3 regions of the Peribacillus sp. TH27 genome follow, and region 3 is predicted to be linked to each of the others. Evidence: riboswitches for the same ligand, from Rfam matches in the RefSeq annotation. Region 3 holds a riboswitch; each other region holds the start of a gene.
What was found. Region 3 has a riboswitch for cyclic di-GMP ahead of JFU24_RS30425 (anti-repressor SinI family protein). Riboswitches for the same ligand answer to the same signal wherever they lie in the genome.
Positions count from the first base shown of each region.

Region 1: linked by a shared signal. The riboswitch ahead of JFU24_RS24565 (anti-repressor SinI family protein) and the one ahead of JFU24_RS30425 (anti-repressor SinI family protein) in region 3 are both predicted to bind cyclic di-GMP.
Region 2: linked by a shared signal. The riboswitch ahead of JFU24_RS17995 (anti-repressor SinI family protein) and the one ahead of JFU24_RS30425 (anti-repressor SinI family protein) in region 3 are both predicted to bind cyclic di-GMP.

Region 1 covers NZ_JAEKEV010000002.1:4,819,932-4,825,051, reverse strand. Annotated here, with positions in the region: gene JFU24_RS24580 (hypothetical protein) at 46-504, opposite strand; gene JFU24_RS24575 (VanZ family protein) at 661-1,152, opposite strand; gene JFU24_RS30875 (hypothetical protein) at 1,149-1,280, opposite strand; gene JFU24_RS24570 (hypothetical protein) at 1,591-1,728, opposite strand; gene JFU24_RS24565 (anti-repressor SinI family protein) at 2,472-2,603, opposite strand; cyclic di-GMP riboswitch class I at 2,624-2,705, opposite strand; gene JFU24_RS24560 (acyltransferase family protein) at 3,487-4,668, shown strand; gene JFU24_RS24555 (YveK family protein) at 4,787-5,120, shown strand, end outside.
Region 2 covers NZ_JAEKEV010000002.1:3,463,236-3,468,355, reverse strand. Annotated here, with positions in the region: gene secA (preprotein translocase subunit SecA) at 1-1,136, opposite strand, end outside; gene JFU24_RS18000 (helix-turn-helix domain-containing protein) at 1,577-1,900, shown strand; gene JFU24_RS17995 (anti-repressor SinI family protein) at 2,050-2,190, opposite strand; cyclic di-GMP riboswitch class I at 2,227-2,313, opposite strand; gene JFU24_RS17990 (hypothetical protein) at 2,494-2,691, opposite strand; gene hpf (ribosome hibernation-promoting factor, HPF/YfiA family) at 3,185-3,742, opposite strand; gene JFU24_RS17980 (flagellar protein FliT) at 3,998-4,339, opposite strand; gene fliS (flagellar export chaperone FliS) at 4,339-4,740, opposite strand; gene JFU24_RS17970 (flagellar hook-associated protein 2) at 4,767-5,120, opposite strand, start outside.
Region 3 covers NZ_JAEKEV010000002.1:4,160,238-4,165,357, reverse strand. Annotated here, with positions in the region: gene JFU24_RS21460 (amidohydrolase family protein) at 1-561, opposite strand, end outside; gene JFU24_RS21455 (VOC family protein) at 845-1,339, opposite strand; gene JFU24_RS21450 (DinB family protein) at 1,650-2,168, opposite strand; cyclic di-GMP riboswitch class I at 2,405-2,491, shown strand; gene JFU24_RS30425 (anti-repressor SinI family protein) at 2,510-2,638, shown strand; gene JFU24_RS21445 (YybH family protein) at 2,940-3,332, shown strand; gene JFU24_RS21440 (LacI family DNA-binding transcriptional regulator) at 3,436-4,452, opposite strand; gene JFU24_RS21435 (VOC family protein) at 4,610-5,026, opposite strand.

The sequences.
Region 1 (5,120 bases), 660 kb from region 3:
TTTCAATAATTAAAAGAATCTTAAACCTCGAAAAAGGAGAGGAATCTATTCAAAACGATAATCCCATAACAAACGCCATTCGTCTTTTTCCTTTACCACATAGCAATCCTGTTCTATTGTAAACACGCCAAAGCGAGAATCGAAGACCTGTGTTACAGGAATCATATAGGCAGTTTTATGCACTTTTCCATCCTTAGCCAGGCTCCAGTTCTTCACTTTCTTAGATCGACCTACATCATACTGAAAGGTTTCCACTTCCATATGCGACATAAAAACATGGGCCCGATTTTGCACATAATCGCCTCGATTCGGGAACCGCAGCTTCATTTCAGAACTTAATAAATCCCATGACTTCCCGAACTCAGCCCCACTCTCATACTCATAAAAATCCTCCACCAAGCGTACAGGGCCACTCGGCCAAAGAAAAAAGATACAACCTCCTACAGCTAAAACTAGGAGCATACTTGCCAATATTCCTTTTGGACTCTTATTTTGTCTTTTCATCTTTCATCACCTTCACAAAGGTCATTGCTATAATATATATGGGATAAACGATAAAAAAGAAGCATGTTGTTAGACATACTTCTTAAGTATTGTATGGGTACGGTTTCATGGGAGATTTCTTATTTATAAGGAGTTGAAGGATAAAGGGGAAATCATTCAATGACGCTTTCGCCGTCGATTTATTATAAAAAAGCATAAAATACCTAGTAATCCACCAAACGTATCAAGCATAACATCCTGCCACAAGGGGGTACGTCCACCTGTGAATTTTTGATGCAGTTCGTCCGCACTAGCATAAAAAAGGACACACAAAAGAGCACCTAAAGACGAAATAACGCCGTTTTTTACAAAAGTGCGCCAAACACTAATCGTCAAAAAACCGAACACAAAAAAGATAATAAGATGGGCACCCTTACGAATAAAAAACTCCAAAAACCCAGCCACTCCAGCTGTATGAACACTCACCTCAAGCCCACCATACATAAATGAAATACCACCGAGTTTTTCATACAAAAACGGGGTATTTAACTGTCCTAAAAAGGGAGAAATCCTTTGCTCCTCATACGTCTGTGAGGAAAAAAAGAAGATTAACATGGCCCATAAAACGAACAAAGCTGGGATTAACCACTTACGGAACTTACGGATCATATTCTATCATGTTCCTCAATGATACCGCTTAGTTTTTCCTTAAGATCTTCCACAAGATCATTTACTGTAACATCCTGCTGAAACTCGCCTTTTGTATACGTATCTATTAATATATCAATAAAATCCATTAGAATATCCACTCCAATTTGAATAGAGCCTCTATGTAAAACAGTTGTACTAAACCTATTTTTCTAAAATAAGGAATATAGCTCTTTTAATTGATAATCACATATAAAAAGTGTATTGGCAAGCGGAAATAAATTCAAAAAGGGTAAAATCAGAATTTTTAAAGAAATATTAATAGAATAATCACAAAAAGTTCATAACTGACGGATTATTAATATCATCAGCTGAAAATATGTAGTTCATTAGGTGTAAAAAACAAAAGAAAAAGAAATCAAAAAGGACTGATCTCTCAGCCCTATTTGATAAACACCCTTATGATCGACCAAGAAAAAAAGTCAATAAAGAAATCAAGATTAAAGTAATAGTAATATAAGACCCAATAAAAATTTTCTTGCTTCTTTCTTTCTTTTCATAAACTTCCTCGAACGTAATATATTTATTTTTTGTCATCAAATTCTCCTTGTATTTTGATGGCAGCTTGACATCGCCCTCTGCGAAGTCCTTTTAGCTTTTTCTTTATAGTATAGTATCGTCAAATACACAAAAATATTAACTGTTTTATTCACTATTTTTTTGTTGGGCATTTATATCTATTCGTCACTTTATAGTCTACTATAAATCATACAAAATACATTAATTCAAAATATTCCAATATACCAATTACCCTATTAAACTGTCCAAGGTTTCATCCATCACTAAAAAGTTTTCTATCTTTATCTGTTGCTAAAGAACTGTTTTTAGGGCTACAATTTGTTTAAACCATTTACTGTTCTTAAATAATACCACTTCTTTGTACTCACTACCTTCTTCATATTAATCCAATGAGAAAACGCTTACAATAGTACTATATACTTATTATCCTGATTTTTTATTAAATATTTTACTACTTGTTGAAAAGTCTTAGAGCCGGAACATTCTAGTCGGAAAAATATCTAATTATATCCAAATATTCTATAGAAATATTGGTACTTACAATTTCCGAACAATACTATAGGGAACTAACAATATATTGTGCTAATCTATTAGAAACTCTTAGGTATCAGCTCACGCAAATGACTAATTTTGTTGATAGCAGATCGCTTCATCCGCAAGCTTTTAAGTTATAACAAAAGATAACAGAAGAATCCAGTTCATAAAAAAAAAGGCTGAATAACAGCCCTCCAAAGTATATATATATTTTTGTTTATCTAATTCTAATTCTTGTGGGGCTGATTATTCAAGTTCTGTTCATTCTGAATAAACTCTCGCACTTCTTGAATGGAAACCCCTACACTTTTTGCTTCCAAAATTAAAATAATCCATTCTGCATCAATTTTTTTCTGCATATCTTCTTTTTCACCCTATTTGTGGTAACACAGCCGTCTTAGCATAGCCTTAGACCTGTAATTTTGCGTCCCTACTTTTCAATAGGTTTGCGTTTCTCAAGAGTATTGAACATTTTACGTAATCTTCTTACGATGGTGGTTAAAAACCATGATAAAGACACTTCCATTATCTATTTAAAAAGCTTAACTCCAATTAATTTAATTGGTGTCCAAATTTCTCTCATTTGAATTAAAGGCATAAATTCATTTCATCCTTTTTGCGGTAAACCAGCCTCCTAGCAAATACCTTAGACCTCTGGTTTTGCGCCCTTACTTCAATTACTATATTGAGATTAATTATACTTAATAAGTTAACAATTGTTAATAGATAACTATTAATTACTTTATAACATTATTCGATAAAGTTTTAATTAGTAAGTAATTCAAATATCTTCTTAATAATCTTAAGGTCTATATTCTTTAGTCTAATGACAGGCTATAACTAATTCTCTTCCTTTATATATTAAACATAAAAAAACTACTATATATAAACCTTTGACATAAACAGTTTTTCCGTCCCCCATTTACTTTAAAACTGACTTTGAAAACTGTATATCCCTTATATAAAACCTCCCCTAAATACCAACTGGTCAGTAACACTTTCTTTAAAGTTTTTTAAATTCAAATTCCAAGAAGATTGAAATTTACCAGCTTTCCGGAATTTCCTTGTAGATTCAAATTTAAACTTCCCCTAATAATTTGCTTATAGATTAGGATACCATGGTTCACCTTTTTACTTTTTTTGTCTATTTTTGTCTACCTTTGTCTGTTTTAGAGAACTAACTATACTTTATAACGAACAAATGCTATATTATAAAAAAAACGGTTCTTATGGAGGGGGAATATGTCTAGTAGATATGAGGAATTAGACTCACTAAGAGGATTAGTCGCACTTATTGTATTAATTGGGCATTATATGATGATATACCCATCATATGCAAGTTATCGGTATGATTCAAGCAGTCCCTACATATTCTATTTATTCAAGGAAACTCCTCTAAGACTTTTTTTCAGTAGCGGCAATGAGTCTGTCATTCTATTCTTTGTATTAAGTGGTTTTGTTTTGTATTTATCTATTAATAATGAGAAATTCCATTATCCTACATACTTAATAAAACGAGTTTTTCGAATTTATTTACCATATCTAGTAGCAATAATTATAGCTATATTGGCTAAAATGCTTTTAAGCCATAATGATATGCCGTTTATTAGTAACTGGTTTAGCAAATCCTGGACCGTTTCAGACACACCGACTCTATTATTACAACATCTTTTGTTTATCGGGAGTTACAATACTGACGCCTATAACAATGTAATATGGTCTCTTGTCCACGAAATGAGAATCTCGATTATATTTCCAGTTTTGATTTTTCTATTTATACGAAAAAAATTCAAATATTCCTTATTTTGGTTTATGATTTTAAGTTTTTCATCAACTATGGTTTTATATTTGTTTGGTTCCAATTTGAACATAACTAGCAGTCTTTTGAGTTTCCACTACATAACTATTTTTTTATTGGGAGCAATATTAGCGAAGTATCGCCATTACCTATTTAACTATACTTCCAAGATGAAAAAAACTGTAAAAATTGTAGTACTGATGATCGCATTTATTTGTTTTATGTACGAAGGTATAATTGGTGAAGTAGATTTATTAAACAATTATATTTTCAGGGACTATGTTGTATCGTGTGGTGTTTGTATCTTTATGATTATGAGCATATCTTCCTTAAAACTTTCATCATTATTACGGTCTAAAGCACTTACTTTTCTCGGTAAAATTTCTTATAGTCTGTATTTGTATCATCTCATCTCGTTATTCTCCTTCATGTACCTATTTTATGATAAGTTGCCTACCGGCTTAATATTAATGTTTTCATTCTTCTTTTCCTTTTTACTATCTTCATTGGCGTATGTATTCGTTGAAAAACCATGCATGAACCTTGGATCGTATATTACGAGAAGAAAAAAACCAGTAACAGAAATATCCGTGAATCCTAAACCTGTAAAACGAAAAATAGGGTAAAAGCTTACCTATATTAAGTGGGATTTTTCAAACTGATAGTGCGAAATGAAAGGTAAATATTTATTGAATATGAGTCTCAAACAAAATTTTTACGATTCCTAAAAAAGTGGTGAAATTGATGAATGAAAAAGTAAAAATTAAAGATTTTATACGAATCTTAAAAAAGCGAATATTAATCATTATACTTTCTACACTTTGTATTACTGGTTTCGTTATTTTTTCGTCCATGTACATTATGAAACCGACTTATCAGTACTCTACTCAAGTTTTGGCAGGATCTTTAAGTATGGGAGAAAAGGAAACTTCCATAAATAAAGTGCAAGAAAACAGACAGTTGGCTCTTTCGTACATGGATATCATTAAAAGCCCACAAATTATGACAGGAGTTAAAGATTCGTTAAACCTAAAGACTTCAAGTTATGAGTTACTCAAGCAAGTTTCCATTACCAATA
Region 2 (5,120 bases), 700 kb from region 3:
TCTTCCTCTGTCTTAGCTGTACCTGTCATACCAGAAAGTTTTTCGTACATCCGGAAATAGTTTTGGAACGTGATGGTTGCAAGAGTCATGCTTTCATTTTGAATTTCAAGGCCCTCTTTTGCTTCAATTGCCTGATGAAGACCTTCACTATAACGACGGCCCTTCATTAAACGGCCAGTGAATTGATCGACGATGACTATCTCGCCATCTTGAACAACATAATCCACATCCAAATGCATGGAAACATGCGCCTTCAGAGCCTGATTAATATGATGGTTTAAGGTAACATGGTTGATATCGAACAAGTTATCGATATTAAATGCTCTTTCAGCACGGTTCATACCTTCTTCGGTCAGCTGAACACCTTTTGTTTTTTCATCATACGTATAGTCCGTTTCTTTTTGTAACGTCCTCACAAACGCATTTGCTTGGATGTAAAGCTGTGCCGATTTTTGCGCTGAACCAGAAATAATCAATGGCGTTCTCGCTTCATCAATCAAAATCGAATCGACTTCATCGATGACAGCAAAATGCAACGGGCGCTGTACCATTTGTTCTTTATACAAAACCATATTGTCACGCAAGTAATCAAAGCCTAACTCATTATTCGTGCTATAAGTAATGTCAGCATTGTAGGCAGCTTGTTTTTCTTCTTTAGAATGACTGTTCAAATTCAACCCAACAGTCAAACCCAGGAAATCATACAATACACCCATCTCAGTTGCATCACGGTGCGCCAAGTATTCATTGACAGTCACGACATGCACACCTTTACCAGTAAGCGCGTTTAAATAAACCGGCATGGTTGATGTTAATGTTTTACCTTCCCCCGTTTTCATCTCAGAGATGTTTCCATCATGAAGTGATGCCCCACCCATGATTTGAACACGGTAAGGATACAAACCAAGAGCTCGTTTTGCCCCTTCACGCGCAACCGCAAAAGCTTCAACAAGCAAATCATCCACGGTTTCCCCGTTTTGATAACGCTCCTTAAACTCCTCTGTTTTGGCGCGCAACTGCTCATCCGATAACGCAGCTGTCTCATCAGCCAGCGCTTCGACCTGATCAGCGACTTTTTCCAGACGCTTAATTTCTCGCTTATTCGGATCAAAAACTTTATTTAATATATTAAGCATTCAATAACGCTCCTCTATTATGGTAATGATCATTCAATAACACATTCATATAAGTAAGAAGAAACACACCTTCTGTTAATACTAATCCAAGCTTAATTTTAACACTTCTATTCTAGAGGTACAACTTCATGTCACTCTATGTCTATGGACCTGAATTCAGTTCTTACGAAAAACATTGGATAAAAGAGGGGTAAAACTGTTAAAATAGAGGGAAGTAGCAAAAGTACATTACACACTCCCCACTTTTCACATGAGTCCTTAACAAGACAAACGAAAATGCGAAGTAAGCACAACCTTCTATCAATAGAAATTTTTGGTCCCTCTATGACTGATAGTCAGTTGAAGCAATCTAGCTTTTCAGGCTTCCTATTCCTGTGATTTTATGTGGGTTTAAAACTTATAAATCGAAGATAAATAGAACATGTTTCGAGGTGGTATTGTTGATTGGTGAACGTGTAAAAAAACTGAGAGAAGAAAAGAAAATGTCAATGACTGAACTAGCCGATAAAGCCGGAGTAGCAAAGTCATACTTAAGTTCGCTCGAGCGTAACTTACAAACGAATCCTTCTATTCAATTTCTCGAAAAAATCTCTTCTGTACTTAACATTCCTGTAGATGCCCTTCTTTACGATGCACCAAATAAGGAATCCTTGGACACTGACTGGATGAAAATTGTTGAGGAAGCTATGAATTCTGGCGTTTCAAAACAACAATTCAGAGAGTTCATTGAGTTTAATAAATGGAGAAAAGATAAGCAAGAATAGATGAATTCTAAACTATCTTCACAAACATAAATAGTACTGCTCTATCAAACTAGTATTGATAGAATTTCAGAAAATAAAATAATCCCTATAAGCAGCTATGTTGTAAATCAACTGTTTATAGGGATGTTTTTTTCATTCCTTTTTGGTTCTTAGTTTTCATTGTTCTGCTCTAGTGGCACATTTAGATTCTCTTTTTTTAAAAAAGCACTAATTTCTTCTTTCTTAAAACCCAATTTCCTAGCTTCTGAAATCAACTTCACCCATTCTTGATCCACTTCCACGTTAACCACCTCTTTTATCCTCCTAAAATACTACTTGTATGTATTTCAGGCAGACCAGCCATCTTAGCATTAAGCAAACTTAGGCCTGTGCCTTTGCGCCCTCATCTTTCACTGAGCTTGCCTTTGTCAGGGAAATTATTACAAAAACTATATTTATTAAGTTATTATAGCGAATATTTGCTCCAAATATTGCTACTTTATGTCGCTAAATTACCACAATGCACAACTTTTTATCGACAAAATATTACAAAATCAAGAAATCCATGATATTTTTTGTCTATTTCATGTACAAAACAAGATGGTTCAAATGATTCACGTTCGTTTTTTTATAAAATTATAAACATTGCCCTTCTTATTCAAACGATGGGGCATATTAATTCTTTCCATAATAAGTGCATCAAAGGCTTTTTGCGCAGACAAGTCCTCACCGCAGGTCGGACAAAGCCAACCTCCATATTCTGCACTGCTAAAAGACGCTCTATGACATGTATAGCAATTTTTCTGATACAAAAATCCAACTCCTCTGCACCATAATCAAATCATTTTATATAAATAAATTATTGTTCTTTTTAAAGAACTTTAATCTGAGTATAGTGCAATAGGAGGGGTTATTTAAATAGGTATAAGTACCTATTTATCTTATTAAAGAACGGAAAATGTTCTTTTTAAAGAAAATGCAATACATTCCATACTTCATTGTGTTTTTTAGAGAACAATGAAATTCCCAGGAGCCAACCAATTAATCGATACTATTTGATACCTTGTTTTCAACAGATGGATTTTACTTATTATCACATTATCAAAACACTTATCAAATTGCCGAAAGATCATTAAGGAAAAAGGAAGGAAATATAAACAACCATTGACTTCTATGGTTGAAATCGGTGGTTATTTTTCCAGAGCTTATAGAACTCCTTAGCCCAAATGAACATTGCAATGGATGGAGTAAAATTTAAAAAGCACAACCCATAGTCTGGGTTGTGCTTTTGTTTATAGATTCATATTAACTAGGTTCAATTAATCCGTAGCGCCCATCTTTACGACGGTACACAACGTTCGTTGTATTTGTATCCGCATTGGTGTAAACGAAGAAACTGTGACCAAGCATATTCATTTGCAGAATCGCTTCTTCACTATCCATTGGCTTCAAATCAAAGCGCTTATTGCGGACTACTTCAATATCAGTATCATCTTCAAATTCATCCACCACTTCATCAATTTCCGTATTAAAGGCGAACGCCTCAGGAGTTGTAGATAAGTTGTTACGGAATTTACGATTGACTTTCGTTTTATGTTTACGAATTTGGCGTTCAAGCTTGTCATTAATCAAGTCAATAGCAGCATACATATCCGCATTTTCCTCTTCAGCGCGAAGAACCAAATTCTGCATAGGAATCGTCACTTCGACCTTGGATGTATTATTGTTAACTTTCAAATTCACTAACACATTTGCATCTGGTGTATTGTTAAAATATCGTTCTAACTTGCCAATTTTCTTTTCGACGTATTCTCGAATTGCTGGAGTTACCTCAATGTTTTCACCGCGTACGTTGTAATTCATAAAGTGAGTCCTCCTTAAATTAAGACTATACAGTTAGATTCTACAATACCCCTCCGGTTTCCTTTAGAAACACATCATGAAATATGTCGAGATTATGAAACAATTGTCGGAAGGTTAGGAAAGGGTTGATGTCTGCCCTAGCTTTATTATAACAAATACAAAGCTATAAAGAAAAAATTAAGCCCTTAATATTTACAGAAAATTTAAAAACAATTAACATTAAAACTGTTTGCAATTAAAACGGCTGATTAATATCTAATTTCTTTTATCGTAGAACACGCCATCTGTGGATAATGATTGATAAGGGTTCACATATTTATTAGTAGATTCTTTTTTGAGACTTAGCTGTTTAATATCGCGTTGGATTTCTACTTTTTGTTCTTCTAGAAGTTGTGAAACTTTTTCGTTGAGTTCGATTAACTTCTTCCCTAAATCCTGTTCAGAATCAGAAAAAGGCGGTTGAATCCCTGCCATCAACTTCTCCCGCTCCTCAAGCAAGGCCTCAACCTTTTCAATTTTCCGGTCCCGATCCTGCTCATTTTCCAACGTCGAAAGTAATTGGTTCGTTGCCTCATAAAAATGTTGAATAGCTCCCATTATGCTTGACCACTATTGGCAAATTGCTTCTGGCGGTTCAACTGAATAGCTTCCTTCCATGTATCGCGAAATTCCATGACAAACCCTTCAACCTCTTCTAAAATATCCAGATCACTTTTAATGTTGGCTTCAATCAAGCGTCGATTCAAATAATCATAAAGGGACATTAATTCCTTGGATATAGCCAAATCCATTTTTAATGTGACCATTAGCTCCTGAATGATTTTTTGCGCTTTAATTAAATTCGTGTTTTTTTCTTGAAAGTTTTTTTCCGCAATTGCTTTTTTGCCCAATGTAATAAACTTAAGGCATCCATTATAAAGCATTAACGTAAGTTCACCTGGAGAGGCAGTATTCACCGAATTTTGTTGATAAGATTGGTAGGGATTATTGATTGCCATCATTCAAACTTCCTTTCTAAAATTGCTTAGCTGAAATACTGAGATAGGCTGCTGCTTTGACTATTCGCTTTCGAAATCGCTTTCTCCATGGCTGTGAATTGATTATAATAGCGGGTTTCTAAAGCCTTCAGCTTGTCTTGCCAACTATCTATTTTCGTATTGTAGCTATTTAAGAGTTTTCCAATCGTGAAACTTGAATTATTAACAGAAGTCGCTTTACCTGCTTTATCTTGGATATTAGTCATCGTCGCTTTGATATCAGCCCTCAACCTTTTGGCCAATCCCATTTCACCAGTTGTTTCTCCTGATTTCATAAACAAATCATAAATTTTGTTTGGATCCTCTGAAATAGCAGCACGCAGTTTTTCTTCGTTAATGGT
Region 3 (5,120 bases):
AAACAGTGATAAAGAGTACATATCCTCTTTCCACTCGCTTAAATCCCCTTTAGTAATATTCGGTTTAGCCATATGATCTATTACTGTCATTAAGTTCGGAAGCGTTTTCAATAAAGTTAAAATCGATGAAATGTGCTTATTATTAATTAATAAATCTAATGGAAGATTATATCTAATAAGCCATTTTAAATTTTCTATCACTTGCTCTTGTAATATCCAATCACTATTTTCTAAATCCTGGAGCATTGGACGCAAACCAACAATTCCCGGTCGTTTCATTAACGAATCTAGTTGCTTCGGAAAAGCTGGAGAAGATAAGTCTATCCAGCCAACTACACCATAAATCCAGTCATACCGTTCATACAATGATAAAAGAAATAAAGTCTCTTCATATGTAGGAGCAGCTTGGATAAGAACAGTTCCAGCAATACCCTGTTTTTCTAATAAGGGATCTAAATCTTCTGGAAGATAATCTTGATAGAGGACTCCCATATCTTTTGAAAGCCAAGAATAGTCAGCTCGGTCAATCTTCCAAAAATGCTGATGAGCATCAATAATCATTTTGACCTCCTCTTGTTACTAGAATGTTACCGGTAACATTAAAATAACAACAATATTTTAAATTGTCAATAAATTAATTGCAACAATATCAAAATAAGGATTTGTTAAACAACACTGTTAATATTTAGAGATAAGAAAAAGGACCTATAGCGAGGATAGTTCAGTGGAACAATCTAAAAAAACCTGTATACATTTATACAGGTTTTTAATCAAGCTTTTTATTAAATGGTCTTGTAAAGTGACAACAAAGAAATTCATTTTTAATACCTCAAACAATGTAATCTTATCCCTCATACGCTTGCTTTAATGTTTTGATGTCAATTTTTTTCATTTGGAGCATTGCATTCATAACTCTTGCTGATTTTTCTGGATCGTGGTCGCTTAGCATCTCAGTTAGGGCCGTAGGAATAATTTGCCACGAAACACCATACTTATCTTTCAGCCAACCGCACACTTGTGCCTTCTCGTCTCCGCCTTCGGAGAGTTTGTCCCAAAAATAGTCCAATTCTGCTTGTGACTCGCAATTGACTATAAATGATATTGCCTCTGTAAATTTGAATTGCGGACCGCCATTTAATGCTACGAATTCCTGGCCCTCCAGTTGGAATTCCACGGTCATTACTGTTCCTTCTAATATCCCGTGGATTTCATGCCCCTCTTTTCCATAGTGAGTGATTCTTCCAATCTTGGAATTTTTAAAGATAGAAGCGTAAAATTTAGCCGCCTCTTCTGCTTGTGTATCAAACCACAAGTTTGTTGTGATTTTTCTTATACCCATTTTAAAGCACCTCCATATATTCTCTAAGTCTTAACAAAAAAGGATGTTTTTATTTCCGCTAAGTCTAAAGCTGAAGTTGCAGTTATCTTAGAGTTATCCGTTATTCAAGAATATGGTCCCATTCAAAAAGGGCACCTTCTTTTTTTCATAAAGGCGCCCTTTAATGGAATAACTACACCACTTGAAATAGCTGGTAATGCGGAATAATGTGCTAATGTTCATAAACAAGCCACCGCTTAGTGGGTTTGATAATTAACTGGAGCCAATCAGTTAGTTAAAGATGGATAAAAAGTTCCCACTCTTTAACATCTTAATCATTCCGTAATTTGCTTAGCAATTGGAAAATCTGCCCCCTATGATGTGATTCATGTTCAATCAAATGGTACACAACCCACTCAGGTGTGACGTCATATTGTTCAAGAACCCTCGGTTTACGCCAATCTGTTAGATCCATTGAACGAAAGTGGGAAAGAAACACTTCACGTACCTTATTAAGTCGGTTAACATGTTCTTCTACAGTTTGTCCCTCAATATGGGTTAAAGAGCCCTCCTCAGAACGGCATTCTAACGGAAACAACGAGCGTATTTCAGAATCCCATTCAGTAACAAGAACCTCTTCATATAACCAATCTGCCTCGACCAATGCAATGTGATATAACAGCGAGCCAATCGTTTGTCTTTCATCCATTTTTGTATCAAGGATCCCTTGGCTGATTCCAGTTAATTCTGTTAAAAGAGTACGGCGAACATCTTCTAAACACCATAGCCATCCGCCAATTTCTTCTTCATATTCTGGAAATCGAGATACCAGTAAAGCTCTTCTCTCCAAACTGATCATCCTCCTCTTAATCAAAGTCTTACATTCTATTAAAAATGGATGGTTCCTTCTTTAATACAAAAAATCATATTAAATATAATAGTTTTATTTCCCATTAAATATCTTTATTGTCATTCAACAGGTCTCCCAATCGAATTAACAATTTGTTTTTAAAGAATAATAATTACATTTCTACAATTTACGACAACATTAGCACTATCTAGATAGTAATATATAACTATAATAAAATGAGAAAACGGCAAACTAATCGAAAGGTTAGGACGCAAAGCTAACAGGTCTAAGGTCAGATTGACTATGATAGCTGGGCTACCTCTTCAACGGAGGAATAGGTAATGTTACTTCAGACAAATGACAGAGTAAAAGAATTAGATACAGAATGGATTGAACTCATTCAAATGGCTATCAATGTAGAAATACCGTTAGAGGAAATTAGGGGATTTTTATTAGAAGGTAGACAATAGGCCTATGCTTGCTGCCTGACACATTTTTTACACATTAACGCCTTTTTTCTATTTCTTTACTTTATCAAAATAGAAAAGCTAATAATTCACCTTTAGCTGTAATAACTAGGATGGTTTGCTACGGTAATTATTTTCATTGCTACCCTATAGGCAGATTGCCCTTCAAAAATGGCTTTATAGTAATGAAGTTGATTTTTCTTATTTGGCCAAGAGAAGGATTCCTCAACAAGACAGTCGAATATTCTTCACTAAGGGGTAAATTGGAATCCCTATAAATTACCTATCGGATAGGAGGGCAAATATGCAAACTCATGAGTTAGAACTAGTAATAAAGAATGCAGACCGAGCAATAAATAACGAGGATTTCGATCAATTAATGGATTTCTATTCAGAGGATGCTACATTAGTTGTAAAACCTGGAACGTTAGCTAAAGGCAAAGAAGAAATACGTCGGGCATTCGTTGCTATCGCTGATTATTTTAATCATAGTTTAATTGTTAATCAAGAACAGATGGCAATAATTGAAACAGGTGATACGGCATTAGTTGTAGCAAAAGCCCTACTGAGTGCCAATCAAAAGACTGATTCGGCATTCTCAATGGAAAGAATGGCTACCTATGTTTTTAAAAAGGATTCTACAGGTACCTGGCGTTGCATAATTGATAATTCTTACGGTGCTGAATTACTTGAATAATTCATGTTCAGATATTTGAATGAATAGAAAAGGCTCACCTTCTATTAGGTTATTAGGTGGTTTTTTCATATGTGCTAATCTCCGCAGCAGAGAAAAACTCCTATTATTTTATAGGAGTTCCAGATGATTTTCTGATTACCAATTCAGGCTTTAAATTTATTGTGCGATAATCAGCTGGACCGACTTCATCTACTCTTTCAATCACTAATTGTGTTCCTAAATATCCGAAGTCATAAGCAGGCTGCGAAGATACAGTCAAAAAAGGATCAAAGTCTGAAAATAATTCTAAATCGTCAAAGCAAACGACGGCAATGTCTTCTGGAACTTTAATCTTTTTTTCTCGTAAACTTTTAATAATTTTAATGGCAATGAAGTTATTCGCTGCAAAAATCGCTGTTGGACGATCAGCAGGAGAAACATTAACCAAATGAGCGATTCCATTCCATCGCTTTTCTTGTTTATAATGAGTCTCTACTAGGAAAGCGGGATCTATCTTTAAATCATTAATTTTTAACGTTTCAATATACGCCTGATACCGCTCTTTCGAAGTGGAAATCGTAAGTGGGCCATGAACCATTGCTATTCTTTGATGACCATAATCAATTAAATGCTGAAGAAGCAATTTTGTCCCTTCATAGTTATCTCCAAGCACTCTATCACACGAAACATCTTCAATTTGCCTATCTATTAATGTAAATGGGATTCTGTTTTTAATAAGTTTCTTTAAGTTTTTGGTCGATTGATCACCTGTAGGAGCAATAATTACGCCATCTACCCTTTTAGAAATTAATGCATTGATATACTCACTTTCTTTTTCGTAGTTTTCATCTGTATTACATAAAATAAGCTGATATCCCATTTGATTAGCCTTATCCGCAGCGCCTCTTGCAACCTTTGTAAAAAAGGGGTTAGTGATGTCAGTTATGATTAATGAAAGTAACTTGGTTTTTTTAATATTCAAACTTTGAGCAGCTGAATTTGGTATATAGTTTAACTCTTTTATAACAGCTTCTACTTTTTCTCTAGTCTTTTCACTGATATTTCCTTTATTATTAATAACTCTCGATACAGTCATCGGTGAAACATTTGCTTTTTTTGCAATATCGTAAATTGTCGTCACTTTTTGTACCCGCCTTTACATTTTCCCTTATATTGTATCATAAGTATAAATTGTTATTTTATACTTTAACAAGCAGGCAATCATGTTGACTCAGGTACGACACTGAACTTCAAAAAAAGACACAGTCCTTAGTGAAGGATTGTGTCTTGAAATAGATTTAATTTTGATTAAATCCGCTTTCATCCATGTAAAATATCTCCCAAAGATGTCCATCTATATCCTGAAAACTCCAACCGTACATGAACCCATGATCAATGGCTTCATTAAAAGGCTTTCCACCAGCATCCAGGGCTTTATTCACGATCTCATCCACTTCTTCCTTACTTTTAACCGATAATGCCACAATAGCTTCCGTACTTTTTGCTGAATCCGGGATTTCTCTCTTGGTAAACGTTTTAAAGTAATCTTCAACCAATAACATGACATATATAGATTCACTGATAACCACACACGTTGCATTTTCATTGGTCATTTGCTCGTTAAACTCAAAGCCAACTTTTGTGAAAAATTCTATTGAGGCATTCAAATCTTTAACAGGCAAGTTAACAAAGATCTTTTCCGCTTGAACTCCCATCAAATTCACCCTCACTCGTTTATTTTATGTTCATTACCCTACTATTCGTTGCTTTTTTCGATAATCCTGCTCGCAACAAAAAAAGGAGATACCG